DNA from 2 places in the Sphaerisporangium rubeum genome. Region 1 is predicted to be linked to the other one. Evidence: riboswitches for the same ligand, from Rfam matches in the RefSeq annotation. Region 1 holds a riboswitch; the other holds the start of a gene.
The links. A riboswitch is a leader RNA that binds a small molecule or an ion and turns the genes downstream of it on or off. The one in region 1 is predicted to bind glycine.
Positions count from the first base shown of each region.

Region 2: another riboswitch for glycine. It lies ahead of gcvT (glycine cleavage system aminomethyltransferase GcvT); the one in region 1 lies ahead of gcvP (aminomethyl-transferring glycine dehydrogenase).

Region 1 covers NZ_JACHIU010000001.1:3,951,971-3,967,290, forward strand. Annotated here, with positions in the region: gene BJ992_RS17055 (hypothetical protein) at 75-419, shown strand; gene BJ992_RS17060 (RNA polymerase sigma factor) at 678-2,168, shown strand; gene BJ992_RS17065 (hypothetical protein) at 2,268-2,666, opposite strand; gene BJ992_RS17070 (TetR family transcriptional regulator) at 3,173-3,784, shown strand; gene BJ992_RS17075 (DUF5999 family protein) at 4,114-4,314, shown strand; gene BJ992_RS17080 (alpha/beta hydrolase family protein) at 4,827-5,420, opposite strand; gene BJ992_RS17085 (hypothetical protein) at 5,717-6,019, shown strand; gene BJ992_RS17090 (tetratricopeptide repeat protein) at 6,453-7,448, opposite strand; gene gcvP (aminomethyl-transferring glycine dehydrogenase) at 7,573-10,431, opposite strand; glycine riboswitch at 10,477-10,591, opposite strand; glycine riboswitch at 10,592-10,715, opposite strand; gene BJ992_RS17100 (MerR family transcriptional regulator) at 10,774-11,397, opposite strand; gene BJ992_RS17105 (bifunctional nuclease domain-containing protein) at 11,545-12,015, opposite strand; gene ftsR (transcriptional regulator FtsR) at 12,146-12,784, opposite strand; gene BJ992_RS17115 (FHA domain-containing protein) at 12,824-13,330, opposite strand; gene BJ992_RS17120 (sugar phosphate nucleotidyltransferase) at 13,690-15,320, opposite strand, start outside.
Region 2 covers NZ_JACHIU010000001.1:2,049,568-2,064,887, reverse strand. Annotated here, with positions in the region: gene BJ992_RS08830 (tetratricopeptide repeat protein) at 40-1,329, shown strand; gene BJ992_RS08825 (nickel/cobalt transporter) at 1,412-2,827, shown strand; gene BJ992_RS08820 (hypothetical protein) at 3,152-3,346, opposite strand; gene BJ992_RS08815 (FadR/GntR family transcriptional regulator) at 3,410-4,135, opposite strand; gene BJ992_RS08810 (type I glutamate--ammonia ligase) at 4,277-5,623, shown strand; gene BJ992_RS08805 (aldehyde dehydrogenase family protein) at 5,625-6,968, shown strand; gene BJ992_RS08800 (3-oxoacyl-ACP reductase) at 6,989-7,753, shown strand; gene BJ992_RS08795 (gamma-glutamyl-gamma-aminobutyrate hydrolase family protein) at 7,753-8,466, shown strand; glycine riboswitch at 8,485-8,581, shown strand; glycine riboswitch at 8,582-8,684, shown strand; gene gcvT (glycine cleavage system aminomethyltransferase GcvT) at 8,718-9,809, shown strand; gene gcvH (glycine cleavage system protein GcvH) at 9,806-10,195, shown strand; gene BJ992_RS08780 (L-serine ammonia-lyase) at 10,627-12,003, shown strand; gene BJ992_RS08775 (DUF397 domain-containing protein) at 12,009-12,218, opposite strand; gene BJ992_RS08770 (DUF397 domain-containing protein) at 12,310-12,510, opposite strand; gene BJ992_RS08765 (helix-turn-helix domain-containing protein) at 12,500-13,321, opposite strand; gene BJ992_RS08760 (hypothetical protein) at 13,538-14,971, shown strand; gene BJ992_RS08755 (amino acid deaminase/aldolase) at 15,005-15,320, shown strand, end outside.

The DNA of each region.
Region 1 (15,320 bases):
ATGTCCGGTCAAGGGAACCAGAAGTCGCATCCGGCGCGTCATACCGGCGAACCGGACCCAGGAAGGACGACGTCTTGATCAAGCCGACCCGCAACATGTGGATCTCCGCCGGCATCGCCGGAGTGATCCTCGCCGGGGGCATCTCCGTCGCGGCCGCGGCCACCTCGGGAGGACTGGGCAACGGACGCCCCAGCGGCACCTCGACCGACGCGCCAGGCGAGGCGCCGGGACGCATCCCCGGCCCCGAGGTCCCGCAGAACGCCGAACCGACCCGCTCGCCCGAGGAGTTCGTGGTCCGCGAGGACCTCGACGGCGACCCCAAGAAGGTCGCCGAGTTCTGGACCGAGAAGCGCCTGGAAGACGCCGAGCCACTCCCCATCCCGGTCCTCACGCCTGACAAGCCCAAGAAGAAGGACTGACGACCGCACCGCCACCAGGGGCTACCAGCGCGAGAGGCGGGCCGCCGCGGGCGGCCCGCCTCTCGCCATGCGGGGACCCCGCGCGCCGCAGGAGGAGTGCGACCAGGGAAGATGGGTAACAGAGGACGGCGGTGCCGATGGGTCCCCACGCGGACGCCGGGAACAAACGGCGTCCTGAAACGTTATTGATACTGGTGCGCCTGGATGCCGCGCCACCCCATCGAACGTAGAGAACTCCGTGACGGAGGAGGTGTGCTCATGCCCCGAACCGCCGTGGCGACCTCGACTGAGCGCGAGGCCACCCCGACAATCGTCGCCCAGGTCATCGACCGCGGGCGAGCGCAAGGTCACCTTTCCCTCGCGGAACTTCGCGAGGCGTTCCACACGGCGCGGGTCACACCCGCGCGAGGGCGGACGATCCTGCGACAGCTCACCGACGCCGGAGTGAGTCTCACCGCGGACGATCAGCCCACGCGGACCGGAGCCCCGGCGAGGAAGACCCGTAAGAGCACCACTGTGAAGACTACCGCGAAGACCGCAATGACCCGCACCGTGAGCTCCACGAAGCACGCCGCCAAGCCCGCCACAGGACCCGCCTCTGGGCCCGATACCGAGAGCGCCGCCGCCACCGAGAGCGCCGCGACCGGCGAGGGCCGGCCGGACGGCGGGACCGCGCGCGCACGGCGGCCCGCCACCCGCCGTACCCGCAAGTCCGCCGCGGCCGAGGTCCCGGCACCCCGTCCCGAGCAGGGCCGCGAACCCGGTGACGCCGAGGACGCCTGGGAGGAGCCCGACGAGGCCGAGCTGCAGAGCGAGACGCTCGACCTCGACGACCAGTCCTCGGTCATGGGCGACTCGGTGCACACCTACCTCAAGTCGATCGGCCGCCGCACGCTGCTCACCGCGGCCGAGGAGGTCGAGCTCGCCAAGCGCATCGAGGCGGGGCTGTACGCCGAGCACAAGCTGGAGAACGAGATCCTCACCGGCGAGGAGCGCACCGACCTCGAATGGGTCGCCGCCGACGGCCGGCGCGCCAAGGACCACATGCTGGAGGCCAACCTCCGGCTGGTCGTCTCGGTGGCGAAGAAGTACACCGACCGGGGCATGGCGCTGCTGGACGTCGTCCAGGAGGGCAACCTCGGGCTGATCCGGGCCGTGGAGAAGTTCGACTACTCCAAGGGCTACAAGTTCTCCACCTACGCCATGTGGTGGATCCGGCAGGCCATCCAGCGCGGCTTCGCCGACTCGGCCCGCACCATCCGGCTGCCGGTGCACGTGCTGGAGATGCTGTCCAAACTGTCACGCGTCGAGCGCGACATGCACCAGCGTCTCGGCCGCGAGCCCACCCCCGAGGAACTGGCCGTGGAGCTCGACAAGACCCCCGACCAGATCGAGGAACTGCTGCGCACCAGCCGCCAGCCGATCAGCCTCAACGCCACCATCGGCGAGGACGGCGAGACCACCATCGGCGACCTCATCGAGGACGTCGACGCCCCCGAGGCCTCGGAGGTGGTGGACCGCCAACTGCTCGGCGCCGAGCTGCGCGGCGTGCTGGGGAACCTCACCCCGCGCGAGGCCAAGATCATGGCCCTGCGCTTCGGCCTCGTCGACGGCAAACCGCACACCCTCGACGAGATCGGCAAGCACCTGGGCCTGACCCGCGAGCGTATCCGCCAGCTGGAGAAGGAGTCCCTCTCCAAGCTCCGCCACCCGAGCAACACCCGTCCACTGCTCGACTGGGCGAGCTGACCCGCCACGAGACCCCCGTGCGGCCACGCCGAACGGGGGTCTCGCCGTCCGGGGCGAGCTGCGTGCCGGCCGGCCGCGGGAGTCGACCGGCGCGTCCGATCAGCCGGCGGCGGGGACGGGACGGGGGACGCGCGCGATGCCGGTGAGCCGGTGCTCCTCGCGCAGGGTGCGCAGCCGCTCGACCTCGGCGGTCCACATGGCGCCGCGCGGCGTGGCGACACCCTTGCGGCGGCGGATGCGGTCGTCGTAGGCCCGCACCCCGAGAGCGGCCCGCTTGGCGGCCTCCGCGGCGCGCAGGGCCTCGGTGAGCGCGCGGTCATAGGCCAGCCCGGCGGCCCGCAGCTCGTCGGCCCCCACACCGGCGGCCTGAGCGCGGCGCAACTCGGCCTCCGCCACACGCGCCTTGTCGAGCAACGCGGGATAGCCCTCGCCGACCTCGTGGTCGGCGTGCTGCCTGACCTCGGCCTCCCGGCTGACCCTCGGTCGGAAAAACGCCATCGCCCCGCCCCTTTCCGGCACACCGCCGGTCGTCCCGGCGTTCGTCGATGGAGCCCAGCGTACGGCCCCGGCGAAGCGCGCCGGTACCGGGTGCCACCTGACCGGCGAGCCCGACCGATCATGTGCCGCCACACGACCCACCGGCTCCAGGCCGGCACATCGAGGGCACCGATGAGACGACCCCGGCCCGTGCTTCAGCGGAAGGTGCCGCGCAGGCCTGACCAGCGTACGGCGGGGACCCACAGCCCACCGGCGTCAGATCGGTGAATTGCCGAGACCGGCGGGACCAGATCCCGGGCCGCCGCTTCCATGGAAGTCGCGGCGCGTGCCTCACCGGAACACGGGGAGACACACAGCCGACCGGCCCCGGATCGGCACAGCGTCGGCACCGGCGAGATGGTCCCGACTCGTGCTTTCGCTCCGGTGCGACGCATGCCGGACCGAGGTACGGCCTGCTCGGCGCGGTGCCCTTTACAAAGTAAGTGGGAGTGTGGATCATCAGGGGCATGCCTGCGAAACGACCCCCGGTCCCGCTCTCACGTGACCGCATCATCGAGGCCGCGTTGCACATCGCCGACGGCCAGGGCCTGCGGCGGCTCACCATGCGGCGGCTCGGCGACGCGCTGCAGGTGGAGGCAATGGCGATCTACCACCATCTTCCCCGCGGCAAAGAGGCCCTCCTCGACGCGCTGGCCGAGCACGTCACCACCGTCGCCGTGGACCCCTCCGGGCTCGGGGGCTGGCCGGATGTGGCACGCGCGTGGGCCCACGCCGGCCGCTCGGTCCTGCTGGAGCATCCCGGGGTGCTCGCGCTCGCGCTCACCAAACCACCCCAGGGGACGGCGCTGCTGGCCATCAGGGAGCAGACCGAGCAACTGGCCGCCGCCGGCCTGGCCGACCCGGCCCCCGCGGTGCGCACCTTGCGCGCCTACACCATGGGCAGCGTCGCGGTTGAGATCCAGCGCTCCGGCTGGGCCGCACCCGCCGAGCCGGACGAAGCGGGGAACGGCTCCGCCCCCTCGCCACTCCCCCGCGCGGCGACCGAGTCCGCCGATGCCGCGATCGAGGCCTTCGAGCGGGGGCTTTCCGCCGTGCTCAAAGGCCTCGGAGGGCCGTAATTCATCGTTTATGTGTTCGGCGGCGAGTCGTGCTTGGACCGTTATATTCGATGGGGCACGCTTGTGTCGCAGGTCACATGGCCGGACCAGCCCCGAAGACCTACCCGGACCCCTGACTCACGACCGGAAACCGTCCTAACGGGCTATGTCGCGCGCATGTGACCCGCAGCACACTTACCCTAGAGATGTGCCCTCGCGCACACGGCAAGTAGACAGCGCTCGGCCCCGTCCTACGGGGGTACGGGGGAAGGGGCAGGAGGCGCCGCCTCCCTGCCCGCGGGATCCCGGCCGAGCACAACAGATCGAGAGAGAAATCCGGAGGCACACCCATGTGCCCGCATGAGCCGTCCTGTCCGAGCAGTTCCGCGTCGGACCGCGAAGCCGCCCGCACGATCGCGGCACACCCCGAGCAGGGGTGGAGCCTGCTGTGCAACGGCATCGTGCTTTTCGAGGACACCGGGGAGCTCCTGCCCGACGGCGCGGTCATCGCCCCGCACCGCCCCACCGACCTCGCCATCAGCGCCGCCTGACCACACCGGCACCTCACACACCTTCCGGCACGCACCACCGACCAGCCGGACGGTGACACCGGCCGATCATCGCCGGCCCGGAGGCAAGGGGACCAGCCTCCCGGACCGCGCGACGGTCGGCCACCGGCGGTCACCGACCGACCGCCACGCCGAGATCTCGCATACCTGCCGGCCACGGGCCGTCCCCTCTGTCCACCTGCCGCAGACAACCGGCCGTGTACCGGCGAGAGAGCGGATGCCGTCCACTCCACCCGCGCCGCCGACCGGCGCTCCGGCGGCCCCGCAGCGCGACTACCTCTTGCCACCTCCCAGGCGCTCATCCAGCCGACCCCGCCAGGGAACTGACGGCCACCCCGGGCCATGGCCTCACCATTCACGACTCCCTGCCCCGGAACTCCAGAGGCAGTCGATTCATCCGAACATAGGATGTCCTCAAAGTGTAGCGCCTTCGTAGGGCTGACTCGTCGCCCCGTTCTTGCGCCTCGAGAGAACGGCACGACCGGCTGGCACGGTCAGGGGAACATGGGGGCGAGCCACGCCGCCACGGCCTCGCCGACGCGTTGGGGGGTCTTCTTGAGGTCGTGGTTCTCCCCTGGGACCACGACCACCTGGGTGGCGTCCCCTTCGGCTGGGACGCCGAACGGGTCGCGGTCACCGCTGACGGCCAGGACGTCGACGCCGGCACCCCGTAGCTCGTCTGCTCGCGAACGGTCTGGCTTCCCTGGGGGGACCAGGGGAAAGGCCAGGGCTACCGCGGCCCTCGCGCCGACCGCTCGTGCGGTTCGGCAGGCGACCCTGGCGCCGTTGCTCCGTCCTCCCTGCACCAGGGGGAGGCCGGGGTAGGCGGCGCGGACCGCCGCGAGCACCTCGGCCCATGCCTCGTCCTGCCGTTGCGGTGATCCAGGTGCCCTGGCTCCGGCGAGGCGGAACGGCTGGGTGACGCGGGCCACCGTACCGCCGGCCGTACGGACCGCGTCCCGGACGGCGAGCAGGTCGGGAGCGTCCACGCCACCCGCTGATCCGTGGGTGAGCACAAGCAGGAAACGAGGCTCCTCCGCCTCGTCGACCAGCACCTCCGCCGCTCCCCGGCCGGTCATGACACGCATGCCGGCCACGCTAGCCGACCTGCCACCTCGCCACTCCCCCGACGGGCCACGACACACCAGCCGACCCACCTCCCGTCGCTCCGCCACCGATCCCGGGCCGGGGTTCGACCCTGGCTGTGCGGCCGGGGATTCCGTTCCAATGGACGAGAGGGCTCTAGTTCTCCGGGGGGATGCCGCCTGTCGGGAATGTGTGCCAGATTAGGGACGTGCCGGAGAATTCATCCCTGCCGCGCGACGAGCTTCGCGCCACGGTCGAGGCCCGTCGGGACCTTGGGCCAGAGTATGAGAACGCGTTGGTGGAGTCGTTCCTCGACAAGGTCGACGGCGCCATCCAGGCTCGGGTTCGCGCCGAGGTGGCGGCGCAGTCGGGTCACGGCTACACGCCTCCCGAGCCGCACGGCGCGGCTCCTTACGCCAACCCGCCGCAGAAGCAGCGTCAGGGGGACGGCACGATTCCGATCGCGCTGGGCTCGCTGGGCATCGGCGTCCCTCTCACGGCCATCGCGGTGACCCAGGCCGGACCGGCCGGGTTGTTCCTCGCCTGGGCCGGCATCGTCGTGGTCAACGTCGCGGCCGCCTTCGGTCGTCGCCGGCGCTGACTCCACGCTCGGCCGCCTGCCGCCGTCGTCTCGTCCGAACCACGACCGGCGGCGTCCGGACGTCGCCTCCACCGACCCCGGACCGGCGGCGTCCGGACGTCGTCTCCCTTGACTGACTCCGGACCTGGGGGGTCTCCGGACGTCGTCTGCTTCGACCCTGGATCGACGGTATTCGGACGTCGCCTCGCTAGACCTCGGACCGGCGGTCTCCGGACCTCGTCTCACTTGACCTCGGACCGGCGGTCTCCGGACCTCGTCTCACTTGACCTCGGACCGGCGGTCTCCGGACCTCGTCTCACTTGACCCCGGACCGGCGGTCTTGGACCTCGTCTCGCTTGACCCCGGGGTCGGCGGCGTTCGACGTCATCGCCTCCCCTGGCCGTCTTGGCGTCGGGAGGCTGGTGCATGGCCTTTGTGTGGTTCAGGTTCGGGGTCACGCCTCTGTGGGGGGCTGCGGGGTGGCCTGTTCCAGGCGGTGGGTGATCTCATCGGCTGTCGTGGGGTCGCGGTCGAGGCGTAGGGCCACCTGTTCGGCCACCGACGGGTCGGGGTGGCGCAGGCCGTAGGTCCAGGTGGCTTCGGCATCCTCGTCGCGGCCGCGTAACGGGAGGGTGCGGGCCAGGAGTTCCAGGGCCAGGGCCACGGTGTCGGGGTCGTCGGCGGTCTCGGCGGCGGTGGCCAGTTCGGCGCAGGCCATGTCGAGGTGGGCCATGCCGAGCAGGACGCGCAGGCGGGGTGCGTCGGCCACCTCGGGCAGGTCCAGTGCGGTCAGCAGGACGTCGGCGGCCTCGCCGGGGGCCGCGCCTGCGAGGTGGTACTCGGCGAGGTGCTGTGCGGCGCTGGAGGCCAGGTCGGGGTCGCCGGTGGCCAGGGTGGCCCGCAGCGCCGACTCGGCCTCGGCGTCGTCACCCCGCTCGGCGGCGAGGCGGGCCAGCGCCATGTGGGCCGCCGGGAGGTAGGCGGGGGTGCCGAGGCCGATCACGGCCTGCCACGCGGCGCGGGCCTGGTCGGGGAGGTCGTCGCGTTCGAAGCCGCGGGCCAGGTGGCACGCGGCCTGGGCCGCGTACTCGGGGTGGCCGGTGGCGAGAGCGGTCCGGGCCGCGGCGCGGGCTCCTGCGACGTCGCCACGCTCCTCGAGCACCACGGCGAGCCCGACGGCCGCCTGCGCGCGGTCCTCCTGGTGGTCGTCGGCGAGCAGTTCCGTGAAGATCTCCGCGGCGCCGTCGAGATCGCCGCTCTCGGCTCTGCGCCGCGCGGCCTCGATCAGCCGCCCCGACCCCGTCTCGTACGCCGCCATGGCGACCTCGTCCGGCTCCGGCCCTCCCCCGTGAGCCCCGGTGGCGACCTCGTCCCGCCGCCGTGACCCTTCCTCGTGAGCCGCCGTCGCGACCTCGTCCTGCCGCCCTGACTGCACCTCGCGCGCCGCCATAGCGACCTCGTCTTTCGGATAGGGGGAATCCGCCGGCACCACCACGCCGCGACCATTATGCCGACACCGGCCCCCTCCCGAGGCCGATGCCCGCTCTTGGCATGTGTCGTCCCGGTGGCGGTGGTCAGTCCTCGTAGGCCTCCAGCGGAGGGCAGGCGCAGACCAGGTTGCGGTCGCCGTAGGCCTGGTCGATGCGGCGGACCGGGGGCCAGTACTTGGCGTCGGTCAGGTCCGGCACGGGGTAGGCGGCCTCGGTGCGGGTGTAGGAGTGCGGCCAGGGGTCGGCGAGCAGGGACTCGGCGGTGTGCGGCGCGTTGCGCAGCGGGTTGTCGTCGCGGTCGTAGGTGCCGTCGGCGACCTTGCCGATCTCGCCGCGGATGGCGATCATGGCGTCGCAGAAGCGGTCCAGCTCGGCCAGGTCCTCGCTCTCGGTGGGCTCGATCATCAGGGTGCCGGCCACGGGGAAGGACATCGTGGGTGCGTGGAAGCCGTAGTCGATGAGGCGCTTGGCCACGTCGTCGACGGTCACGCCGGTGTCCTTGGTGATCTGGCGCAGGTCGACGATGCACTCGTGGGCCACCAGGCCCTCGCGGCCGGTGTACAGGACGGGGTAGTGCGGCGCGAGGCGGCGTGCCACGTAGTTGGCGGACAGGATGGCCTGCTCGGTCGCGGCCCGCAGGCCGTCGGCCCCCATCATGCGGACGTAGGCCCACGAGATCGGAAGGATGCCCGCCGAGCCGTACGGCGCGGCGGAGACGGGACCCACGGGGCCGCTCTCCATCGGGTGGGACGGCAGGTACCGAGCGAGGTGCTCGCGGACCGCGACGGGGCCGATGCCGGGGCCGCCGCCGCCGTGGGGGATGCAGAAGGTCTTGTGGAGGTTCAGGTGGGAGACGTCGGCGCCGAACCAGCCGGGCTTGGCGAGGCCCACGAGTGCGTTGAGGTTGGCGCCGTCCACGTAGACCTGGCCGCCGGCCTGGTGGACCAGCTCGCAGATCTCGGTGATGGTCTCCTCGTACACGCCGTGCGTCGAGGGGTACGTCACCATGATCGCGGCGAGGCGGTCCGCGTGCTTGGCGATCTTGGCGGTGAGGTCCGGCACGTCGACGTTGCCCTGGTCGTCGCAGGCCACCACGACGACCCGCATGCCGGCCATCACGGCGCTCGCGGCGTTGGTGCCGTGCGCGGACGACGGGATGAGGCAGACGTCGCGCGCGTCGTCGCCGTTGGCCCGGTGGTAGGCGCGGATGGCGAGCAGGCCGGCGAACTCGCCCTGCGAGCCGGCGTTCGGCTGGAGCGACACCGCGGCGTACCCGGTGACCTCGGCGAGCCAGCTCTCCAGGTCGCCGATGAGCCGCAGGTACCCCTCGGCCTGTCCGGCCGGCGCGTAGGGGTGGACGCCGGCGAACTCCGGCCAGGTGATCGGCTCCATCTCGGTCGTCGCGTTGAGCTTCATGGTGCAGGACCCGAGCGGGATCATGGACCGGTCGAGCGCGATGTCCTTGTCCTGGAGCCTGCGCAGGTAGCGCAGCATGGACGTCTCGGAGTGGTGCGCGGAGAACACCGGGTGGGTGAGGTAGCCGGTGGTGCGCAGCAGCCCGGCGGGGAGCGCGTCGGCGGTGGCGGTGTCGAGGTCGTCCAGTACGGCGTCCGCGCAGCCGAACGCCTCCCACACATCGCGCAGGTGGCCGGCCGTGGTGGTCTCGTCGCAGGTCACGCCGACGTGGTCGGGCCCGTCCTGCCGCAGGTTGACGCCGAGCGCGACGGCCGCGGCGACGATCTCGCCGGCCCGGCCCGGGACGTGGGCCCGCACGGTGTCGAAGAACTCGTCGTGGACGACCTCGACGCCGCCGGCGCGCAGCCCGGCGGCGAGGACGGCCGCGTGGCGGTGCACGCGCTGCGCGATGCGCCGCAGGCCTTCGGGGCCGTGGTAGACGGCGTACATGGAGGCGATGACGGCGAGCAGGACCTGCGCGGTGCAGATGTTGCTCGTGGCCTTCTCACGGCGGATGTGCTGCTCGCGGGTCTGCAGGGCCAGCCGGTACGCCTGGTGGCCGTCGGCGTCCTTGGACACGCCGACGAGACGGCCGGGGAGCTGGCGCTGCAGGCCCTCGCGCACCGCCATGTAGGCGGCGTGCGGCCCGCCGAACCCGAGCGGCACGCCGAAACGCTGGGTGGAGCCGATCGCGATGTCGGCCCCGAGGGTGCCGGGGGCCTCCAGCAGGGTGAGGGCCAGCAGGTCGGCGGCGGCGACGACGAGCGCGCCGCGCTCGTGGGCCGCTTCGGCGACCGCCTGGAAGCCGGCGAGCCTGCCGCTCGCGCCGGGGTACTGCACGAGCACGCCGAAAAGATCTCCCTCGGGGAGGCCGGCGGCGAGGTCGGCCTCGACCAGTTCGATGCCGAGCGGCTCGGCCCGGGTGGCCAGCACGGCCTTGGTCTGCGGCAGCGCGTCGGCGTCCACCACGAAGCGGACGCCTCGGCCGCGGCCGGCCCGGTGGGCCAGGGTCATCGCCTCGGCGGCGGCGGTGGCCTCGTCGAGCAGCGAGGCGCCGGCGACGTCGAGGCCGGCGAGGTCGGACACCATGGTCTGGAAGTTGAGCAGCGCCTCCAGGCGACCCTGCGAGATCTCCGGCTGGTAAGGGGTGTAGGCGGTGTACCAACCGGGGTTCTCCAGCAGGTTGCGCCGGATGACCGCCGGGGTGATGGTGTCGTGGTAGCCGAGCCCGATCATGGAGGTCAGCACGCGGTTACGGCCCGCGAGGTCGCGCAGCTCGGCGACGGCCTCGGTCTCGCTCGCGGCCCGCGGCAGGTCGAGCGGCTTGTCGGCGCGGATGGCGCCGGGTACCGCGACGGCGACCAGGTCGGCCACCGAGGCGTAACCGACGGCTTGGAGCATGCGGGCCTGTTCGGCGTCGGAGGGGCCGACGTGCCGGGTGACGAACGGCGGTGCGGACAGGTCGCGAAGCGGTGACCGATCGGTCATGAGGCTCTCCTGACGTGGCTCGGAGCAGGCGCGCGGCCGCGCCTGGTCTCCCCCTCTGTCAGCGCGACGACCTCGCCGCGACCTGAGAGCTTCACCCCCGGGAGGGGCTTGCACCGTCGGTGAGGCACGCCTGGCGGGCACGCCTACTTTCCAGAGTGGCCTCGCCCGCGCGGTACAGGGTGCCTGAGAGATTCCGGGGAGGTTGCTCCTTCGGCGCCCGGGTCACACGCACGCGCCGCCGTGGCGGCGCGTGCCCGCACCCGGGTCTCTCCCGCGCGGGGTCGAAAGCTTCACCGCCAATGGTACCGGCCGCCCCCCGGCAGGGGGCACCCCTACCCGGCCTCAGCCGGTGCGGCGGGCCCGCCTGCGCTGTGCGAGCTCGTCACCGGGGTGCTCGGCGAAAGGGTCACGATCAGCCGGTTCCGCACGCTCCCCGGGCAGCTCGGCCAGGGTGCCCTCCACCTCGCGCCAGACGCCGCCGAGAGCGATACCGAACACGCCCTGGCCGCCTTCCAGCAGGTCGATCACCTCGTCGGCCGAGGTGCACTCGTAGACGCTGACCCCGTCGCTCATGAGGGTGATCTGCGCCAGGTCGTCCACACCGCGCTGGCGCAGGTGCTGGACGGCGGTGCGTATCTGCTGCAGGGACACCCCGGTGTCCAGGAGGCGCTTGACGACCTTGAGGACCAGGATGTCGCGGAAGCTGTACAGCCGCTGTGAGCCCGAGCCGTGCGCGGCCCGCACCGACGGCTCGACGAGCTGGGTGCGTGCCCAGTAGTCCAGCTGCCGGTAGGTGATGCCGGCCGCCGAGCACGCCGTCGGGCCGCGGTATCCCACGTCGGCGGGGAGCGACCCGGGCCGCTCGCCGAACAGCAGGCCCTGCTCGCCCGCGCGCTCACGTGCCGACTGACGCTGAGCCCGATCGCGCTGGCCGGCCGACTTGCCCTCGCCGCTGCTGACCGCCACTGCGGACCTCCGGCTTTCTCTCATCCCACGGTCTGATCTGGGGGTTCGTGAATTACAACCGTGGGTTCACTTGCACCGTAGGACCGGCGGCATGCTCAGTCAACGATCCCGCTCGGCGCGTCGTGAAGCGTAAATAGCCCGACATGGTCAACCGGCACGCCCGAAGTCCTCAGGCGTGATGTTGTCCAGGAACTCGCGGAACTTCTCGACCTCGTCCTCCTGGTCGTCCGGGATGATCACACCTGCCTCGCGGACGACGTCCTCGCTCGCGAAGATGCCGGCCCCGGTCCGCAGGGCCAGCGCGATCGAGTCGGACGGCCGCGCGCTCACCTCCACGCCGTTGGAGAACACCAGGTCGGCGAAGAAGATGCCGTCACGCAACGCGACGATGTTGACCGTCTGCAGCCGGACCCCGAGCGCCTCGATCACGTCCTTGAACAGGTCATGCGTGAGCGGCCTCGGCGGCGGCTCCTCGGCCTGTGCCAGAGCGATGGCCGTGGCCTCGGTCATCCCTATCCAGATCGGCAGATACCGCTCGCCCTTCGCCTCCTTGAGCAAGACGATGGGCTGATTGGAGGGCATCTCCACCCGGACCCCCACGACCTCCATCTGCAACACAGGCGACTCCGTCTCAGTGGTCGCCGGCCCGCTTCGGGCCTGCTCCCTCGCGGCTCTCGGCTCGCGGCGTGACCATCGCCGCAAACCTCAACGTAACATCCCCGCACCCCGAAATGTCCGGGTGCCTCGGTCAACGACCCAGAATGCCGCGCAGGGCGTCCTTCACGAGAGCCGAGTGCAGGTCGAGCAGCAATCCGGACAACTCATGCGCGGTCTGCTCGGCCTGCCCGGCGGCGCCGGGAGCACGCCGGCGCAGCAGCGGCGCCACGGCCTGCTCCACGAGGCCGGCCTCGCGCTCGGCGGCGGCCCGCAGGACGCGAAGGTGGCGGGGGTGCAGCCCGTAGGCCGCCAGAGCGCCGCAGGCCCGGGCCACGGCGAGCGCCTCGGCGTCGTACCGCCGGGCCATGGGGGTCACCAGGCCGTAGTCCTCCAGCTCCGACAGGGTCTCGTCGTCGAGCCCCGCCGCCTCGCACAGCTCGGCGCGGCCGAGCCGCACCTCGGGCTGCGCGGAGTCCAGGGAACGAGGACCGGTGCCGTCGTGGCCCGCGGTGTCGAGGTGGTCCTTGATCACGCGCAGCGGGAGGTAGCGGTCACGCTGCGCGGTCAGGATGAAGCGCAGCCGCTCCACGTCGGCGTGGGTGAACTTGCGGTACCCGGAGGGGGCCCGCTCGGGCTCGATGAGCCCCTCCCCCTCCAGGAACCGGATCTTGGAGACGGTGATGTCGGGAAAGTCGGGACGCAGGAGCTCGAGGACCTCCCCGATGCTCATGTACGCCCTGGCGGCCTGCGCGCCCATCACCGTCCCCGATCACGCACGCGTGAGGAACACCAGCCGGAACTTGCCGATCTGGACCTCGTCGCCGCCGGTCAGCGGGTGCTCCTCGATGCGCTCGCGGTTGACGTAGGTGCCGTTGAGGCTGCCGACGTCGCGTGCGGTGAAGTAGCCGCCGCGGCGGTAGAACTCGGCGTGGCGCCGGGACACCGTGACGTCGTCGAGGAAGATGTCGCTCTCGGGGTGACGCCCCGCCGTGGTCAGGTCGCTGTCGAGCAGGAACCGGCTTCCGGCGTTCGGACCGCGCATCACCACCAGCAAGGCGGTGCCCGGTGGCAATTGCTCCACCGCCGCCCGGTCCGGCAGGAGCGTCTGTCCTGTGGCCTCGCCGTCCATCGCCTCGATCCCGCTGAGGGAGATCGTGGAGGTGGTGTCCCCAGGCGTATTGCTTTCGACGCGGTTCAACGGCGAACCGCACCGAGAGCAGAAACGGGCGTCCTCAGGGTTGGCGTGGCCGCACTGAGTGCAGTAGACGCTCGGCATCGGATCGGCTCGGCCTCCTACCGCGAAGTCGCGGCGACGGTGCTCGGTGCGGCGTGCCTCGGTGCTTCGCTTCTCAAGATTGCTCAGACTGCGAATGCCGCAACCTATGCTGTTCGAGTGGCGAAGGTCAAGACGAAGTCAGGCCGCTGGGACGGACATGCTGCTGGTCGGGCTCGTTCGAGTCATCGCTGACGGGGGCTCGCGTGATGGTGAACGGCGCTCGCCCCTCGCTCCTTCCGACTCGGCTCGCCGCGCCGGTCCAAAGCTACCGCCCGCCGCGCCCTCCGGTCCATGCGGCGCGCCGTGCGAATGCGCCAGAAATCGGGCTGTTTCCCACGTAACGGGCGGTTCCTCTGGCGTCACGGTCCGACCGCCTGCTCCACCACCCGGGCCCAGCGTTCCAGCAGGGCCTGCGCCACGTCAAGATCGTCGGCCTCGGCCCACAGATGCGTGACCGCCTCGGCGGGGTCGGGCAGGATGAGGGCCCACCCGCCGTCCTCCTCGACGACCCGCACGCCGTCGGTGGTGTCCAGACGGTAGCCGTCGGCGGCCTCCACGACCGATCGCATCACGGCGCCCTTGGCGGCCCACGGCGTCGGCACGGTGCGCTTGAGCAGCTTGGCGCGCGGGATGCGCGCGTCGATCTGGCTCAGCGAGAGCCGGGTGCGGGCCACCAGCCCGAGCAGCCGCAGGAACGACGCCATGCCGTCCACGGTGGCCGCGAACTCCGGCACGATGAACCCGCCCCTGCCGTCCGCCGCGAAGATCAGGTCGGGGTCGGTCGCGGCCGAGGTGAGCGCGTCCAGCGCCGTCGGCGTCCACTGCACCTGCGCGCCGTGGAACCGGCACACCTGCTCGGCCACGCGCGTGGTGGTCACCGGCAGCGCCACCCTGCCGCCGCGCCGCTCGGCGGCCACCAGGTCGAGCACGACCAGCAGCGCACGCTCCTCGCTGATGAACTGGCCCATCTCGTCCACCAGAGAGATGCGCTCCCCCACGGTGTCGAACCGCACCCCGAACGCGGCCCTGGAGGACGCCACGAGCTCGGCGAGCCGCTGCAGGTCCCTGCGGCGCTCGGCCAGGGTCTCGGTGGGTGAGGCGTCGTCCAGGCGGTTGTTGACGGTCAGCACGTCCACGCCGACCCGGCCGAGCAGGGTCGGCAGCACCAGCGAGGAGGTGCCGCCGGCGCAGTCGATCACGACCTTCATCTCGGCGTCCCGCACACCGGACATGTCGATGCAGCGCAGCAGCTCGCGCGCGTAGTCCTCCACGGCGCGCGCGGAGAAGCTCAGCTCGGCGATCTCGCCGGGGAACGCGCGCCGGAACTCCTGCCGGGAGAACACCCGCTCCAGCTTGCGCTGGGCCCCCTGGGACAGGTCCGCGCCGTTGTGGTCCATGAACACGATGTCGACGCTCTGCGGGTCGCCGGGTGTGGTGCGCAGCGCGATGCCGCCGGAGGCGGTGCCGTTGGCGGTGTGGAAACGCGCCACCGGCAGCGCGGCGGCCTCCAGGTCGAGCACGTTGACGGCGCTGGCGTTGAGCGCGCTGATCACCGCGCGCTTGAAGGCGCGCGCCGCGCGGGAGGAGTCGCGTGAGGTGATCACCGACTCGCCCTTCTTCAGCGTGGTGGCGTAGGCGCTGGCGAGCCGCACGCACAGCTCCGGGGTGATCTCGACGTTGACCAGCCCGGACACGCCGCGCGGCCCGAACAGGCTGCGCTGGCCGCGCGACTCCCAGATCACGCTGGTGTTGACGACGGCGCCGGCCTCGATGGTCTTGAACGGGTAGATCTTCACGCCGGAGGAGACGTAGGCCTCGGCCTCGATCACGCACTCGTCGCCGACGATCGCGTTCTCCTCGATCCTGGCGCCGGTCATGATGTCGGTGTTCTTGCCGACCACGCAGCCGCGCAGGTTGGCGCTCGGGCCGATGTAGACGTTGTCGTGGACGACGGCGCGGTGCAGGAAGGCGCCTTCCTTGACCACGACGT
Region 2 (15,320 bases), 1.9 Mb from region 1:
GCGTGTGCCGGGGACCGGGACATCTCAGGAGAGTTCACCATGCGCGACTTCCTCCGGCTGCGCAGGACGGCCGCCGCCGCGGCAGGCGTGCTCACCGTCGCGGTGGCCGTCACGGCGGGGGCCACGTTCCTCCCCACCGGCGCGCCGCCGGCCCGCACCGCCGCCGCGCCGGCCGACGTGTCCGGGGTGTCCGGCCCGGCGCCTGGCTCGGTGAAGGCGCTCCAGGAACGGCTGCGGCGGCTGCCGGGCGACCACCAGGCGTGGGCCGCGCTCGGCGCCGCGTACGTCCAGCAGGCCAGGGTCACGGCCGACCCGTCGTCCTACACCAAGGCCGAGCAGGCACTGGACCGGGCCGCGCGGCTCGCACCCGGCGACTTCGCCGTGCTGACCGGCCAGGCGGCGCTCGCGGCGGGACGGCACGAGTTCGCCGCCGCCGTGCGGCTGGCCCGCCGCGCCACCGAGGCCAACCCCTACGGCGCCACCGCGTACGGCGTGCTCGCCGACGCCTACACGCAGCTCGGCGACTACCCGGCGGCGTCCCGCGCGGTGCGCCGCATGACGGACCTGCGGCCCGGTGTGTCGTCCTTCACCCGCGCCTCGTACGACGCGGAACTGCGGGGGGACACCGCGACGGCCCGCACTCTCATGGAGGCCGCGCTCCAGGACGCCTTCACCCCCGAGGACCGCGCCTACTGCCGGTACCACCTCGGTGAGCTGTCCCTGCGTGCCGGTGACCTCGGCGCCGCCGTGCGGATGTACGACGAGGCGCTGCGCGCGTCACCCGGCTTCCTGCCGGCCCGTGCCGGGCTGGCCCGCGCCGCCGCGCTCGGAGGGGACCTGGAACGCGCCGCCGGCGGCTACGCCGAGGTGGTGGAGCGGCTCCCGCTGCCGCAGTACGTCGTCGAGTACGGCGAGGTGCTGGAGAAGCTGGGCCGGGACCCGTCGCCGCAGTGGACGCTGCTGCGCGCGCAGAAGGACCTCATGGCCGCCGCCGGCGTGCGCGACGACATCACGTGGGCCGAGTTCGAAGCCGACCACGGCTCCCCCGCCACGGCCGTACGGCACGCGCGCGCCGAGTACGCGCGCAACCCCAACATGGTGGCGGCCGACGCGCTCGCCTGGGCCCTGCACAAGGCGGGCCGTCCCCGCGAAGCCCTGCCGTACACACGCGAGGCCACGGCCCTCGGCTGGCGCAACGCGCTCATCGCACACCACCGCGCGCTCATCGAGAAAGCCACCGGCCGCGACACCACCCGGTTCACGGCACTGACCCGCGAATACAACCCCCGGTTCGACCCGGCACTCCCCTCTCTGGCGAGGTTCACGTGATCGCGCCGGCCGCCGTCACGCGGGACGGTTCTCGTCGCCGGCCCACCGGTACAACCTCCGACTCGACTCTGGCGAGGTTCGCATGATCGCGCTGGCCGTGGCCGCCGTGGTGGCGCTCCACCCGCTCGGCAACTTCACCGTCAACCATCACAACGGCCTTGAGGTGCGGCCCGGTCAGGTGCGGTCCACGGCCGTGGTCGACTACGCCGAACTGCCGGCCCTGCAGTCCGCGGCGCTCGTGGACACCGACCACTCCGGCGGCGCGTCCACAGCCGAACGCGCCGCGTACGCCGCGGCCACCTGCGGGGAGCTGGCCCGTTCCCAGCGGCTCGTCGTGGACGGAGCCTCGGTGCCATGGCGGGCCGGCCGGACCTCGTTCGAGTACCTGCCTGGTCAGGGGGGTCTGCGGACCGGCCGGTTGACCTGCGAGCTGTCGGCCTCGGTCCGTGTGTCGTCAACCGTGTCGCTCACCGACTCATTCCTCGGGGACAAGCTCGGCTGGCGCGAGATCACCGCCGTGGGGACTGGTCTGCGGCTCGCGCCATCCGGGGTGCCTGCCGACAGCCCCACCGATGTCCTGCGTACCTATCCCGAGGATCTGCTGGATGATCCGCTGGACCAGCGGTCCGTCACCCTGCGCGTCGCCGGGGTCTCTCCTGAAGCTGATCGCGGCGGAGCGGGCCTTCAGGCCGCCGGCGGCTTCGGGTTGCCGGGACCGCTCGGGGACGCGCTGGCCTCCCTGGACCGCACCTTCACCGGCCTCGTCGGCGGACGGTCCCTGACGGTCCCGCTCGGTCTGCTGGCGATCCTGCTCGCGGTCGTGCTCGGCGCCGGCCACGCGCTGATCCCCGGCCACGGCAAGACCATCATGGCCGCCTACCTGGCGGGCCGCCGCGGCCGTCCCAGGGACGCACTCGTCGTCGGCGCCACGGTGACGGCCACCCACACCGCCGGCGTCCTGGTCGTCGGCCTGCTGATCAGTCTGTTCTCGTCCCTAGCAGGCGAGTCGGTCCTGTCCTGGCTGGGCCTGGTGAGCGGCCTCCTCCTCGCCGTCCTCGGCACCCGCCTGTTCATCTCAGCCCTGAGAAACCGGAAGAGCCCACTCGGCCACGGACATGGACATGGCCACGGACACGGCCACGGACACGGACACGGCGAGGGTCACGAGAGGCAAGACCGTGCGGGCCTACTCGGCCTAGGGATCGCCGGAGGTCTGGTGCCGAGCCCTTCCGCGCTCATCGTCCTGCTCGGCGCGGCCGCACTGGGCCGTACGTGGTTCGGCGTCGCTCTCGTCGTGGCCTACGGCACCGGCATGGCCGCCACCCTGACCGCCACCGGCCTCCTCCTGGTCAAACTGTCCACCCGCCTGACCCGCCTCGCCACCACCCGCCAGGGCCTCGCGGCCCGCCTCGCCGGCTTGACCCCCGTAGGCACCGCCACCATGATCGTCGTCCTCGGCGGCGGCCTGGCCCTCCGCAGCCTCACCATGGCCCTGTGACCTGACCGGTGCCCCGCCGTACCAAGGCGCCGGATTCGCCGCACCACGTCCCACCGCGTCGGCGCCGTTCGAACCCCCGCGGGACACGGCGGTGAGCGACCCGGTCGCAGTCGCTCATCCCCGACCGACCAACCACCGGGCCGACCAACCACACACCACCACCAGGCCGACCCACCACTAGACGACCATCGGGCCGACCCCACCACCGGGCCGACCCCACCACCGGGCCGACCCCACCACCGGGCCGACCCCACCACCGGGCCGACCCCACCACCGGGCCGACCCCACCACCGGGCCGACCCGCCGCCGAAGGAGGTCGGGGTGTCAGGTGCGCATGCCGTATTCTCGGCGGATTTCCTTGGCGGTTTCCAGGATTTCGTCTTGGGTTCTCAGGAGTTTGGCTTCTGCTTCCTCGGTGCGGGCTTTGGCGGCGAGGCGGCGGTTGCCGGTGGATTTGGCGAGGTGATGGGTGGTTCGTGCCTTTAGTTGGCGGAGGTTCAGCTTGTCCAGGAGACCCATGAGTTTCGCCTTTCCATTGAGTGCCAGGGTTCACTCCCCTGGAAAGCGAGGTTCATGCGTGGGTCAGGCCAGGAAGGCGCGGAGCAGGGACGCGGTGGCGTCGAGGTGTTCGACCACGGCGCGGCGGGCGGCTTCGGGGTCGCCGGAGAGGATGGCGTCGACCATGGCGACGTGTTGGGTGGCGGCGTGGTCGATGTTGGGGCCGAGGACGGGGATGGCGTTGAGGAGGTCGGTCACTCGGAGGCGTGCGTCGGCGGCGGCTGCGGTGAGGAGGGGGGAGCCGGTGAGTTCGGCTATGGAGAGGTGGAAGGCGGTGTCGAGGCGGCGGTAGTCGCCTGGGGCGGCGTCGTTGACGTCGGCGAGGCGGCGCGACAGCAACGCGCGTTGGGGCTCGGTCAACTCGGTGGTGGCGAGGACTTGTGCGGCGCCGCATTCGATGGCCATGCGGAGGGTCAGTGCGTCGTCGAGTTCGCCCGGGCCCATCTCGGCCACGGCACGGCGCAGGTCGGCGGGGCCGGGACGGGGGGGCTGGTACACGACGAACGCTCCGCCGTACCGGCCGCGGCGGACGTCGAGGTAGCCCGACTCCTGCAGTGCGCGGATGGCCTCGCGGAGGGTGACGCGGCTGATGCCGAGCTGCGCGGCCAGTTCGCGTTCGGGGGGGAGTTTGCGGCCCGGCGCGACCACGCCGAGTTTGATCGCCTGTAACAGCCGCTCGACGGTCTCCTCGAAGGCGTTGCCTGCCCTGACCGGCCCGAGGAGCGCGACAAGCCGCGGCTCGGCCGTCATTCCTCCCACCTCCTGTCATCAATGGTAGGAGACCAGCGCTTTTCGCGGTCGCAGTGCGACCGCGACCGTTGACGTGAGGGTGCCGCTGATGCTTGCATGCCGCCAATGGTCTGATTCCAGACTTTTGACGGAAGGAGCGCCGTGCTCACCCTCGACGAACTGCGTGACGAGGTGACCGCCGGTCGGGTGGACACCGTGCTGCTCGCCATCACCGACATGCAGGGACGCCTCCAGGGCAAGCGGCTCGCCGCGCGGTACTTCCTGGAGGAGGTGCTCGACCACGCCGCCGAGGGGTGCAACTACCTTCTCGCGGTGGACGTCGACATGAACACCGTCGGCGGTTACCGCATGTCGTCGTGGGACCGCGGGTACGGCGACTTCGTCATGAGACCCGATCTGTCGACGCTGCGCCGCGTGCCTTGGCAGGAGGGCACGGCGCTCGTGATGGCCGACATCGTGTGGGAGGACGGCACGGAGGTGCCGGCCTCGCCGCGGCAGATCCTGCGCGGTCAGCTCGCGCGGCTCGCCGAGCGCGGCTGGCAGGCGTACGTCGGCACCGAGCTGGAATTCTGCGTCTACACCGACAGCTACGAGAGCGCGTGGTCCAAGGCGTACCGCGACCTCACCCCGGCCAATCTGTACAACGTGGACTACTCCCTGCTCGGCACCGCACGCGTGGAGCCGCTGCTGCGCCGTGTGCGGCTCGGCATGGAGGGGGCCGGCATGTACGTCGAGTCTGCCAAGGGTGAGTGCAACCTCGGCCAGCACGAGATCGCCTTCCGGTACGCCGAGGCGCTGGCGACGTGCGACAACCACACGATCTACAAGAACGGCGCCAAGGAGATCGCGGCCCAGGAAGGCATGTCGATCACGTTCATGGCGAAGCCGAACCAGCGTGAAGGCAACTCCTGCCACATCCACATCTCGCTGCGCGACACCGAGGGCCGGCCGGTGATGGCAGGCGACGGGCCGTACGGGCTGTCGAAGACCGGCGAGCATTTCATCGCGGGTCAGCTCGCCGCGCTGCGGGAGCTGACGCTGATGTACGCACCGAACGTCAACTCCTACAAGCGGTACGTGGACGGCAGTTTCGCGCCGACGGCCGTCAAGTGGGGGGTGGACAACCGCACCTGCTCGTTGCGGCTGGTCGGCCACGGTCACTCGCTGCGGGTGGAGAACCGCGTGCCGGGAGGTGACGTCAACCCCTACCTCGCGGTCTCGGCGCTGGTCGCGGCGGGTCTGAAAGGCATCGACGACGAGCTGCCGCTTGAGGAGCCGTACACCGGCAACGCCTACTCGTCCGGCGCGGAGCGGGTGCCGAGCACGCTGCGGGAGGCGCTGGCGCTGTGGGAGGGCTCGCGGATCGCCACGTCGGCGCTGGGTGAGGAGGTCGTGGAGCACTACGCCAACAACGCCAAGGTGGAGTTGGCCGCCTTCGACGCGGCCGTCACCGACTGGGAGCTTTTCCGGGGATTCGAGCGGATGTGACATGAAAATCATCAATCCGGCCACCGAGGACGTGCTGGCCGACGTCGAACCGGCCGGTCGCGGTGAGACCGACCGCGCCGTGGCGCGGGCCAAGGCCGCGTTCCCCGCCTGGCGGGACGTCGCTCCGGGGGACCGCGCGCGGCTGCTGCGGCGGTTCGCCGACCTCGTGGACCGGCACGCCGAGGAACTGGCCGAGCTGGAGCTCGCCAACTGCGGTCACACCATCGGCAACGCGCGGTGGGAGGCCGGCAACGTCCGCGACGTGCTGCATTACTACGCCGGAGCGCCGGAGCGCGACTTCGGCAGGCAGATCCCGGTGGCCGGCGGGGTGGACATCACCTTCCACGAGCCCCTCGGCGTCGTCGCCGTGATCGTGCCGTGGAACTTCCCCATGGTCATCATGACGTGGGGTGTCGCGCCGGCGCTCGCCGCCGGCAACACCGTCGTCGTGAAGCCCGCCGAGTGGACGCCGCTGACCGCGATGCGGCTCGCCGCACTCGCCTTGGAGGCCGGCCTCCCCGAGGGGGTGCTCCAGGTGCTGCCGGGAGCCGGGGAGGTCGCCGGGGCCCGGCTCGTGGAACATCCGGACGTCCGCAAGATCGTGTTCACCGGTTCCACCGAGGTCGGCAAGCAGATCGCGGCCACGGCGGCGCGCACCGTCAAACGGGTCACGCTGGAACTCGGCGGCAAGAGCGCCAACATCGTGTTCGCCGACGCCGACCTCGAACGGGCCGCGGCGTCCGCGCCTGGCGCGGTGTTCGACAACAGCGGACAGGACTGCTGCGCCAGGTCGCGGGTGCTGGTGGAGCGGCCGGTGTACGAGGAGTTCCTGGAACGGCTGGAGCGTGCCGTGGCGGCCGTCGTCGTCGGGGACCCGCGCGACCCCGGCACCGACATGGGGCCGCTGATCAGCGCCGACCACCGCGACCGGGTCGCGTCGTACGTGACCGGCACGCCGCGTTTCCAGGGCACCTGTCCGGCGGGGAAGGGGTTCTGGTTCCCGCCGACCGTGCTCACGCACGCCGCGCTGGACGAGCGGGCCTTCACCGAGGAGATCTTCGGTCCGGTGGTCGGCGTGGTGCCGTTCGACGACGAGGCGCACGCCGTGCGCATCGCCAACGACACGCCGTACGGACTGTCGGGATCCATCTGGACCGAGAACGTCGGCCGTGCGCTGCGGGTGGCGCGGGCCGTCGAGGCGGGGAACCTCTCGGTCAACTCGCACTCCTCGGTGCGGTACTGGACGCCGTTCGGCGGCTACAAGGAGTCCGGGCTCGGCCGTGAGCTCGGACCGGACGCGCTGGCCGCCTTCACCGAGACCAAGAACGTCTTCATCGCTCACTGAGATCAGGAGAGATCGCCGATATGCAACGTCTGCAGGACCGTGTCGCCGTGATCACCGGAGCGGCGGGAGGCATCGGGCTCGCCACCGCGCGCCGGCTCGCCGAGGAAGGCGCCAAGGTCGTGTGCGCCGACCTCGACGAGGAGGGAGGTGCCAAGATCGCCGACGAGGTCGGCGGGCTGTTCGTCCGGGTCGACGTCACCAGCGAGGAGGACGTGGCCCGCATGTTCGAGACGGCCGTCGAGACGTACGGCCGTCTGGACGTCGCCTTCAACAACGCCGGCATCTCGCCGCCGGACGACGACTCCATCCTGACCACCGGCATCGAGGCGTGGCGGCGGGTGCAGGAGGTCAACCTCACCAGCGTGTACCTGTGCTGCAAGCACGCCATCCCGCACATGCGGCGGCAGGGCAAGGGGTCCATCATCAACACCGCGTCGTTCGTCGCGGTGATGGGGTCGGCGACGTCCCAGATCTCCTACACCGCGTCCAAAGGCGGCGTGCTGTCCATGACCAGGGAACTCGGCGTGCAGTTCGCACGCGAAGGGATCCGCGTGAACGCGCTGTGCCCGGGGCCGGTGGACACGCCGTTGCTGCGGGAACTGTTCGCCAAGGACCCCGAGCGTGCGCAACGGCGGCTGGTGCACGTGCCGATGGGCCGGTTCGCCGAGGCGTCCGAGATCGCCGCGGCGGTCGCGTTCCTCGCCTCCGACGACGCGAGCTTCATCACCGGGGCCGAGTTCCTGGTGGACGGCGGCATCTCCGGCGCGTACGTCACCCCGCTGTGATGGGGACGTACCGGCCGGTCATCGGCATCACCTGCTACGTCGAACCCGCCGCCTTCACCGTATGGCGGATGACGGCCGCGCTGCTGCCGTACGACTACGTCGAGCGGGTCGCGGCGGCCGGCGGCCAGCCCGTGATCGTGCCACCCAGCGGGGACCCGGCGCCGCTCGTGGAGCGGCTGGACGGGCTCATCGTCGCCGGCGGCGGCGACCTGGACCCCGCCAGGTACGGCGCGGCGCCGCACGACCGGACCGGGTACGTGCGCGGCTTCCGGGACGAGGCGGAGTTCGCGCTGGTCGGCGCGGCGCTCGCCGCCGGGTTGCCGCTGCTCGGCATCTGCCGCGGCCTGCAGGTGCTCAACGTCCACCTCGGCGGCACCCTGCACCAGCACCTGCCGGACGTCGTCGGCCACGCGGCGCACGCGCCGGCACCCGGTGAGTTCGGTCACCTGCCGGTGCGGGTCGCCGAAGGCAGCAAGCTGGCCGGCGTGCTCGGCGCCGGGCCGGCCGACGCCGCGCACTACCACCACCAGGCGGTGGACCGGCTCGGCGACGGGCTGACGGTGTCCGCCGTCGCCGAGGACGGCACCGTCGAGGCGGTCGAGCTCGCGGGACACCCGTTCGCGCTCGGCGTGCAGTGGCACCCCGAGACCTCCGCCGACAGCCCCCTGTTCTCCGCCTTGGTGGCCTCCGCCGCGCCTGCCTCCCGTTGGTAGGGTGGGCCGGAACACCGGCGACCCCGTGCGGGAGAGCGTCCTGGCATCCGGTCAGGACCCCTGAAGGAGCAAGTCCTCCCACGAACCTCACAAGGCAAAGGACCGCGCGGGTCAGGTGGCCTCTGGAAAGAAGGCTCGTCCTCGACGAGCCTCGCCGAAGGTGAAAGTCCGGTAAAACTCGGGCGAAACTCTCAGGCACCGATGACAGAGGGGGAGGATGCTGACATCCGACCCTGCCTGAGGTGTGAGACATGTCCAAACCCACGCCGCTCCGCGAAGTACACGAGAGTCTCGGTGCGACGCTCACCGACTTCGCCGGCTGGCTGATGCCGCTGCGGTACGGCAGCGAGTCGGCCGAGCACAACGCGGTCCGCCAGGCCGCCGGCCTGTTCGACCTCTCCCACATGGGGGAGATCTTCGTCACGGGCCCGCAGGCCGGCCAGGCTCTCGACCACGCGCTGGTGGGCCACCTGTCGGTGCTGGAGCCCGGCCGGGCCCGGTACACCATGATCTGCGCGCCGGACGGCGGGGTGCTGGACGACCTGATCGTCTATCGCCTCCCCGGCGGGGAATACATGGTCGTGGCCAACGCCTCCAACTACCTCAAGGTCGCCGAGGAGCTCACCGCGAGGTCCGCCGGCTTCGACGCCGAGGTGGACGACCGCTCCGAGGCGTACGCGCTGGTCGCGGTGCAGGGACCACGGGCCGCCGAGATCCTCGCGACGCTCACCGACGCCGACCTGGCCGGGCTCAAGTACTACGCCGGCCTCCCCGGCACCGTCGCCGGGGTCGACGCGTTCATCGCGCGCACCGGCTACACCGGCGAGGACGGCTTCGAGCTGTTCGTCGCCGCCGAGCGTGCCGTCCCCCTCTGGGAGGCCCTCACCAAGGCCGGCGAGCCGCACGGCCTGCGTCCCGCCGGGCTGTCGGCCCGCGACACCCTGCGCCTCGAGGCCGGCATGCCGTTGTACGGCAACGAGCTGAACGCCGGCCTCACCCCCTTCGACGCCGGTCTCGGCCGCGTCGTGAAGTTCGGCAAGCCGGGTGACTTCGTCGGTCGCGCCGCGCTCGCCGCACTCAAGGACGTCCCCCCGCGCCGGCGCCTCACCGGCCTGGTCGCGCGGGGCCGCCGAGTGCCACGCCACGGTTACCCCGTGGTGCTGAGCGTGGACGGCACCGTCGTCGGCGAGATCACCAGCGGCGCGCCGTCCCAGTCACTCGGCAAGCCGATCGCGATCGCCTACGTGGACACCGAGGTGTCCGGCGGCCTCGCGGTCGACATCCGTGGCAGCCATGAACCGGTCGACCTCGTCGACCTGCCCTTTTACCGGAGGTGCATGTGAGCAGCATTCCCGAGGAGCTCAGCTACACCAAGGAGCACGAGTGGATCGCCGGCCTCGATGACGGCCCCGTCGTCACCGTGGGGATCACGGCCTACGCCGCCGAGTCCCTCGGCGACGTCGTCTTCGTCCAGCTCCCCGAAGCCGGCAGCACCCTGCAGCCCGGCGAGGCCGTAGGCGAGGTCGAGTCCACCAAGTCCGTCAGCGACATCTACGCCCCCATAGGCGGCGAAGTCGTCGAGATCAACGAATTCGTGGTGGACGACCCGTCCCTGGTCAACTCCGACCCGTACGGCGAAGGCTGGCTCTTCCGCATCCGCGTCTCCGGCGACCCCGAGGACCTCCTCACCCCGGAGGAATACACCACCCTCACCACCACAGACTCCTGACGACCCACACCCCGACCCTCGGCCGACCCCTTCGGCCGAGGCCCCACCCCTGCTCACCCACCTCCCGAACGTCCTGACCGACACCCCACCCACCCGACTCCACGACCGGCGCCGTCGGAGGCCAAGTCCCGAACGTCCTGACCGACACCCCACCCACCCGACTCCACAACCGGCGCCGTCGGAGGCCAAGTCCCGAACGTCCTGACCGACACCCCACCCACCCGACTCCACAACCGGCGCCGTCGGAGGCCAAGTCCACACCCACGCCGGCACTCCACACCACCGGCACCTGTTCCCCACCGCCAGCCGCCGGTCGTTGCCGGCGCCGCGACGGCGGGAACCACGTACGGCGAAGCCGGCGCCGCGTACGGCGGTGAGTCGCCGGACGCGCGGGGAAGTACCACGTACCACGCTCCAGAAGGGCCACCACCATGGCGATCAGCGTCTTCGATCTGTTCAAGATCGGCATCGGCCCGTCGAGCTCACACACCGGCGGTCCCATGGCGGCTGCGCACAAGTTCGCACGCGGCCTGCACCAGGACGGCCTGCTGGAGAAGACCACGAGAATCCAGGTCATCCTCTACGGCTCACTCGGCCTCACCGGAAAGGGCCACGGCAGCGACAAGGCCGTGCTGCTCGGCCTCTCCGGTGAGAAGCCGGAAACGGTCGACGTGGACACGGTGCCGGAAAAGCTCGCGGCCATGCGTGAGACCGGCAAGGTCAAGATCTACGCCGAGCAGGAAATCCCCTTCGAAGTAGGCGAGGACCTCGTCTTCGAACGCAAGATCTCCCTCCCCCGGCATCCCAATGGCATGCGCTTCACCGCCTACGGAAAAGAAGGCGGCCAACTCAGGGAGAAGACCTACTACTCGGTAGGCGGCGGCTTCGTCATCGACGAGAACGCCACCGGCGCCGACCGCATCAAGCAGGACGACACCGAACTCCCCCACCCCTTCACCACAGCCAAGGAACTCCTCGACCACTGCGAGGAGACCGGCCTGTCCATCTCCGGCCTGATGCTGGAGAACGAAAAGGCCTTCGGCCGCACAGAAGCCGAGATCCGCGAAGGACTTCTCACCCTGTGGCGCGTCATGGCCGAATGCGTCACCCGAGGCTGCACCAGCGAAGGCGTCCTCCCCGGCGGCCTGAAGGTGAAACGCCGGGCCCACCGTCTCCACCGCAAACTCCAGAGCGAATCCCCCGAGGCCGACCCCCTGAACGCCATGGACTGGGTCACCCTCTACGCCTTGGCCGTCAACGAGGAGAACGCCGCAGGCGGCCGGATAGTCACGGCCCCGACCAACGGGGCCGCCGGCATCATCCCCGCCGTCCTGTCCTACTACCACCGCTTCACCCCCGGAGCCGACGACGAGGGAACCATCCGTTTCCTCCTCACCGCCGGCGCGATAGGCGTCCTGTTCAAGGAGAACGCCTCCATCAGCGGCGCCGAGGTCGGCTGCCAGGGAGAAGTCGGCTCCGCCTGCTCCATGGCCGCCGCCGCACTGACAGAAGTCCTCGGCGGCACCCCCCAGCAGGTCGAGAACGCCGCCGAGATCGGCATAGAACACAACCTCGGCCTCACCTGCGACCCCATCGGCGGCCTGGTACAGATCCCCTGCATCGAACGCAACGCCGTGGCGTCCATCAAGGCCATAGCAGCGTCCCGAATAGCACTCCACGGCGACGGCACCCACTACGTGGCCCTGGACAAGGCCATAAAGACCATGCGCGACACCGGCCGCGACATGCTCGACAAGTACAAGGAGACCAGCCGCGGCGGCCTGGCCGTGAACGTCATCGAATGCTGACCACTTCACAGAAGCCAACGAGGATTCGATGCCCTCACACCGCTCAGGAACGCGGACCACTGATCGAGGGAGACGGCCAGTACCGGCCCGGATGGATTCTTGCTATCACGGATGAGACGAATCCCGGACAGATCGGATGCGACCACGACACACTCGCCTGAGTCGCTGCTGTAAGTGCTCTTGTGCCACCGTGCGACCCATAGGTCATACGCCAATCTGGTGCACCGCTTCCTATATGAGATGTAGTAAGTGTTCAACGGTAGGCCCTCAACGTCAGTGAATACTGACAGTGGAGCTATACGTGGTTCAGCGAAGACCCGTGGCCTTCACCTGGTTCACGAAGATGGACCACTCCTTGGAAGGGACGGCCAGCGAAGGTCCAGTGAGGTTCTTGCTGTCACGGAGGAAGTGAAATCCGGACAGATCAGACGCGACCTCGACACACTCGCCTGAGTCACCACTGAAGCTGCTCTTACGCCACTGCGCGTTCCGAAGGTCAGACGCCAATTCGGTCCACCGCTTCCTCTACGAGCCGGAGCGACTCTTTGACGGGTAGAGCCTGGGCCCTGATCGCGTCGTATCGGCGTATCAGGTCGGCGATCAGTCGGCGTTCGTCGAAAGTGCGGCCGACCGGTTGAGCTTCCGCGTAAGCAGCATAAGCGACTCCATTTCGTTCAGCGAGGACAAACCCACCCATCTGACCGCAGTGCGGACGTGCGACATAAGGAACTATCTGCATCGTCACATGCCACCGAGAAACGACCTGCAGCAAGTGGTCCAGTTGTTCACGCATGACGGCGGCCCCGCCGATCATGTGCCGGATCACGTCCTCGTCGAGCAGGATGTTGAGGTCGGGTGGTTTGTCGCCGACGAGGATCGCCTGCCGTTGCATCCGGTTGGACAACCTCTCGTCGAGTTCTTCGGCGGTGATACTCGGCCAGGCGGCCAGGATTTCGCGAGCGTAGGACTCCGTCTGGAGCAGACCGGGAACGATGGAGGGCTGCCAGGTGCGCAGAGAGGTGGCCTCCTGCTCTTCCTCCAGCCACGAACGGAGGTAGTCGGGGGCCTTGTTCCATGTCGTCGCGGTGTAGAGGCGGAGCATGTCGCCGTCCAGGCCGAGAGCACGGTCGGCCAGTTCGGCGAAGCGGCGCGTAGGAGGACGTTTGGCGGCCTCGACCATGTTGATCAACGAGTCCGAATAGTCCATGCGTCGGGCCAGTTGACGCTGCGACAGTTCCGCGGCCTGGCGGTGACGGCGGAGTTCGAACGCGAAGAGATCGCGGGGGGACTTGTACGGATCCGGCCGTTCGGTGGACATATATCTCCTGCGTCAGCGATTACCTTCTCGGTTCACGAAGGTGCTCACAAGAATTGTTGTCACTGCAAGTGAACTCTCGATTACCGAAAGTATCCGAATTCCAGGTCCACGGAGCGGCCTTTGGTGACTTCCCTGAGATTTCGCCGGTGATGACGGACGGAGTCACGGCGTGCGCCTAGCATGAAGGCTTCCCGGTGTCGGCGTGAGGAGGTCCAGGTGGGACCGGGTGCTGCTGCTTCGGTCGCCGAGAGGTCCGCGGTGGTGGAGCGGCGTGCGCCGGGGTTCTGGCGGGAGCACTGGGTGGTGGTGCTTTTGCTGGTGGCCGGGGTGGGGTTGCGGGTGGTCGCGGAGTTGGGGTATCGGCCGGCGTTGTGGTTCTGGGCTGATTCGTTTGCCTATGTGAACGCGGGGGTGGATCCGCAGCCGCTGGAGTCGCGGCCTTCGGGGTACTCGCTGTTCCTTTGGGGGCTGTGGCCGCTGCGGAGCTTCATGGTGGTGACGGTCGTGCAGCACCTGCTGGGGGTCGCGATGGGGGTGCTGGTCTACGCGGTGGTGCGGCGGCGGGGCCGGGTGCCGGGGTGGGGTGCGGCGCTCGCGGCGGCGCCGGTGCTGCTGGATGTGCACATGGTGCAGCTCGAACATCTGGTGATGGCGGATCTGCTGTTCACGTTCCTCGTGACGGCGGGGGTGGCGGCGGTGCTGTGGTGGCGCAGGCCGCCGGTGTGGACGGCGGCGCTCGCGGGGGGGCTGCTGGCGGCGGCGACGCTGACCCGTACGGTGGGGCTGGCCGTGCTGGTCGTGGTGCTTGTCTACATGGTGCTGTGCCGGGCCGGGTGGCGGGCCGTGGTGGCGGCGGGGCTGGTGGCGGCGGTCGGGGTCGGTGGGTACGCGGTGTGGTTCCGCAGTGTGCACGGGTCGTACGGGCTGGGGCAGAGCAACGTGTGGCTGTGGGCCAGGACGATGTCGTTCGCCGACTGCGCGAAGATGCCGGACCTCGGTGAGGAGCGGGTGCTGTGTCCTACCGTGCCGCCGGACCAGAGACTGACGCCGCCTCGGTACATCTGGGCCGAGGAGTCGCCGTTGGCGGCCGTGAAGAAGGACGCCGACCGGGAGCGGCTGAGCGGCCGGTTCGCCAAGGAGGCGATCCTGGCGCAGCCGTTCGACTTCCTGCGGACGGGGGTCGGGGACGCGTTGTGGGCTTTCGAGTGGACGCGGCGGGTGTATCCGGCCAAGGGACCGCAGAGCGCGTATGTCTTCCCTGCGGCGATCGATCCGTTCGACGACAAGACGGCCTCCGGGGGGATGTCCGCGGCCGAGCTGACGGCCGTGTACCAGGGGGTGCGCGCGGACACGGCGGTGGTGGAGCCGTACGCGGGGTGGTTGCGCGCGTACCAGACCCAGGGGTACGTCCGTGGGCCGCTGCTCGCGGTGATCCTGCTGGTCGGGCTGGTGGGGGTGGTGGCACGGTGGCGGCGGCTCGGCGCGCCGGTGCTGCTGCCGTGGACGGCCGCCGTGGTGCTGCTCGTCCTGCCGCCGATGATCGCGGCGTTCGACCACCGGTACGTGGTGCCGGTGCTGCCGGTGGCGTGTCTCGCGGCGGGGCTGGCGTTCGGATGGCGGGGGACGCAAGAGCCCGGAAACGTGACCTAGGCTCATGTTAGCTCGGCGGGTTAGGCTGCCGGTATGGGTGATCGTGAGCGGCTCGACAAGGCCACCGCGGAACTGGAGCCGCCGTTCGCGGTCGTCGACCTGGCGGCGATGCGCGCGAACGGGGTGGCGATGGCGCGCCGGGCCGGGGGCAAGCCGATCCGGGTGGCGAGCAAGTCGATCCGGTGCCGTGAGGTGCTGCGGCGGGTCCTCGACATGGACGGGTACGCCGGGGTGATGGCGTTCACGCTTCCCGAGGCGTTGTGGCTGGCGTCCGAGGGGTTCTCGGACATCCTCGTGGCCTACCCCACGGTGGACCGCGCCGCGCTGGCCGCGCTCGCCGGGGACGCCG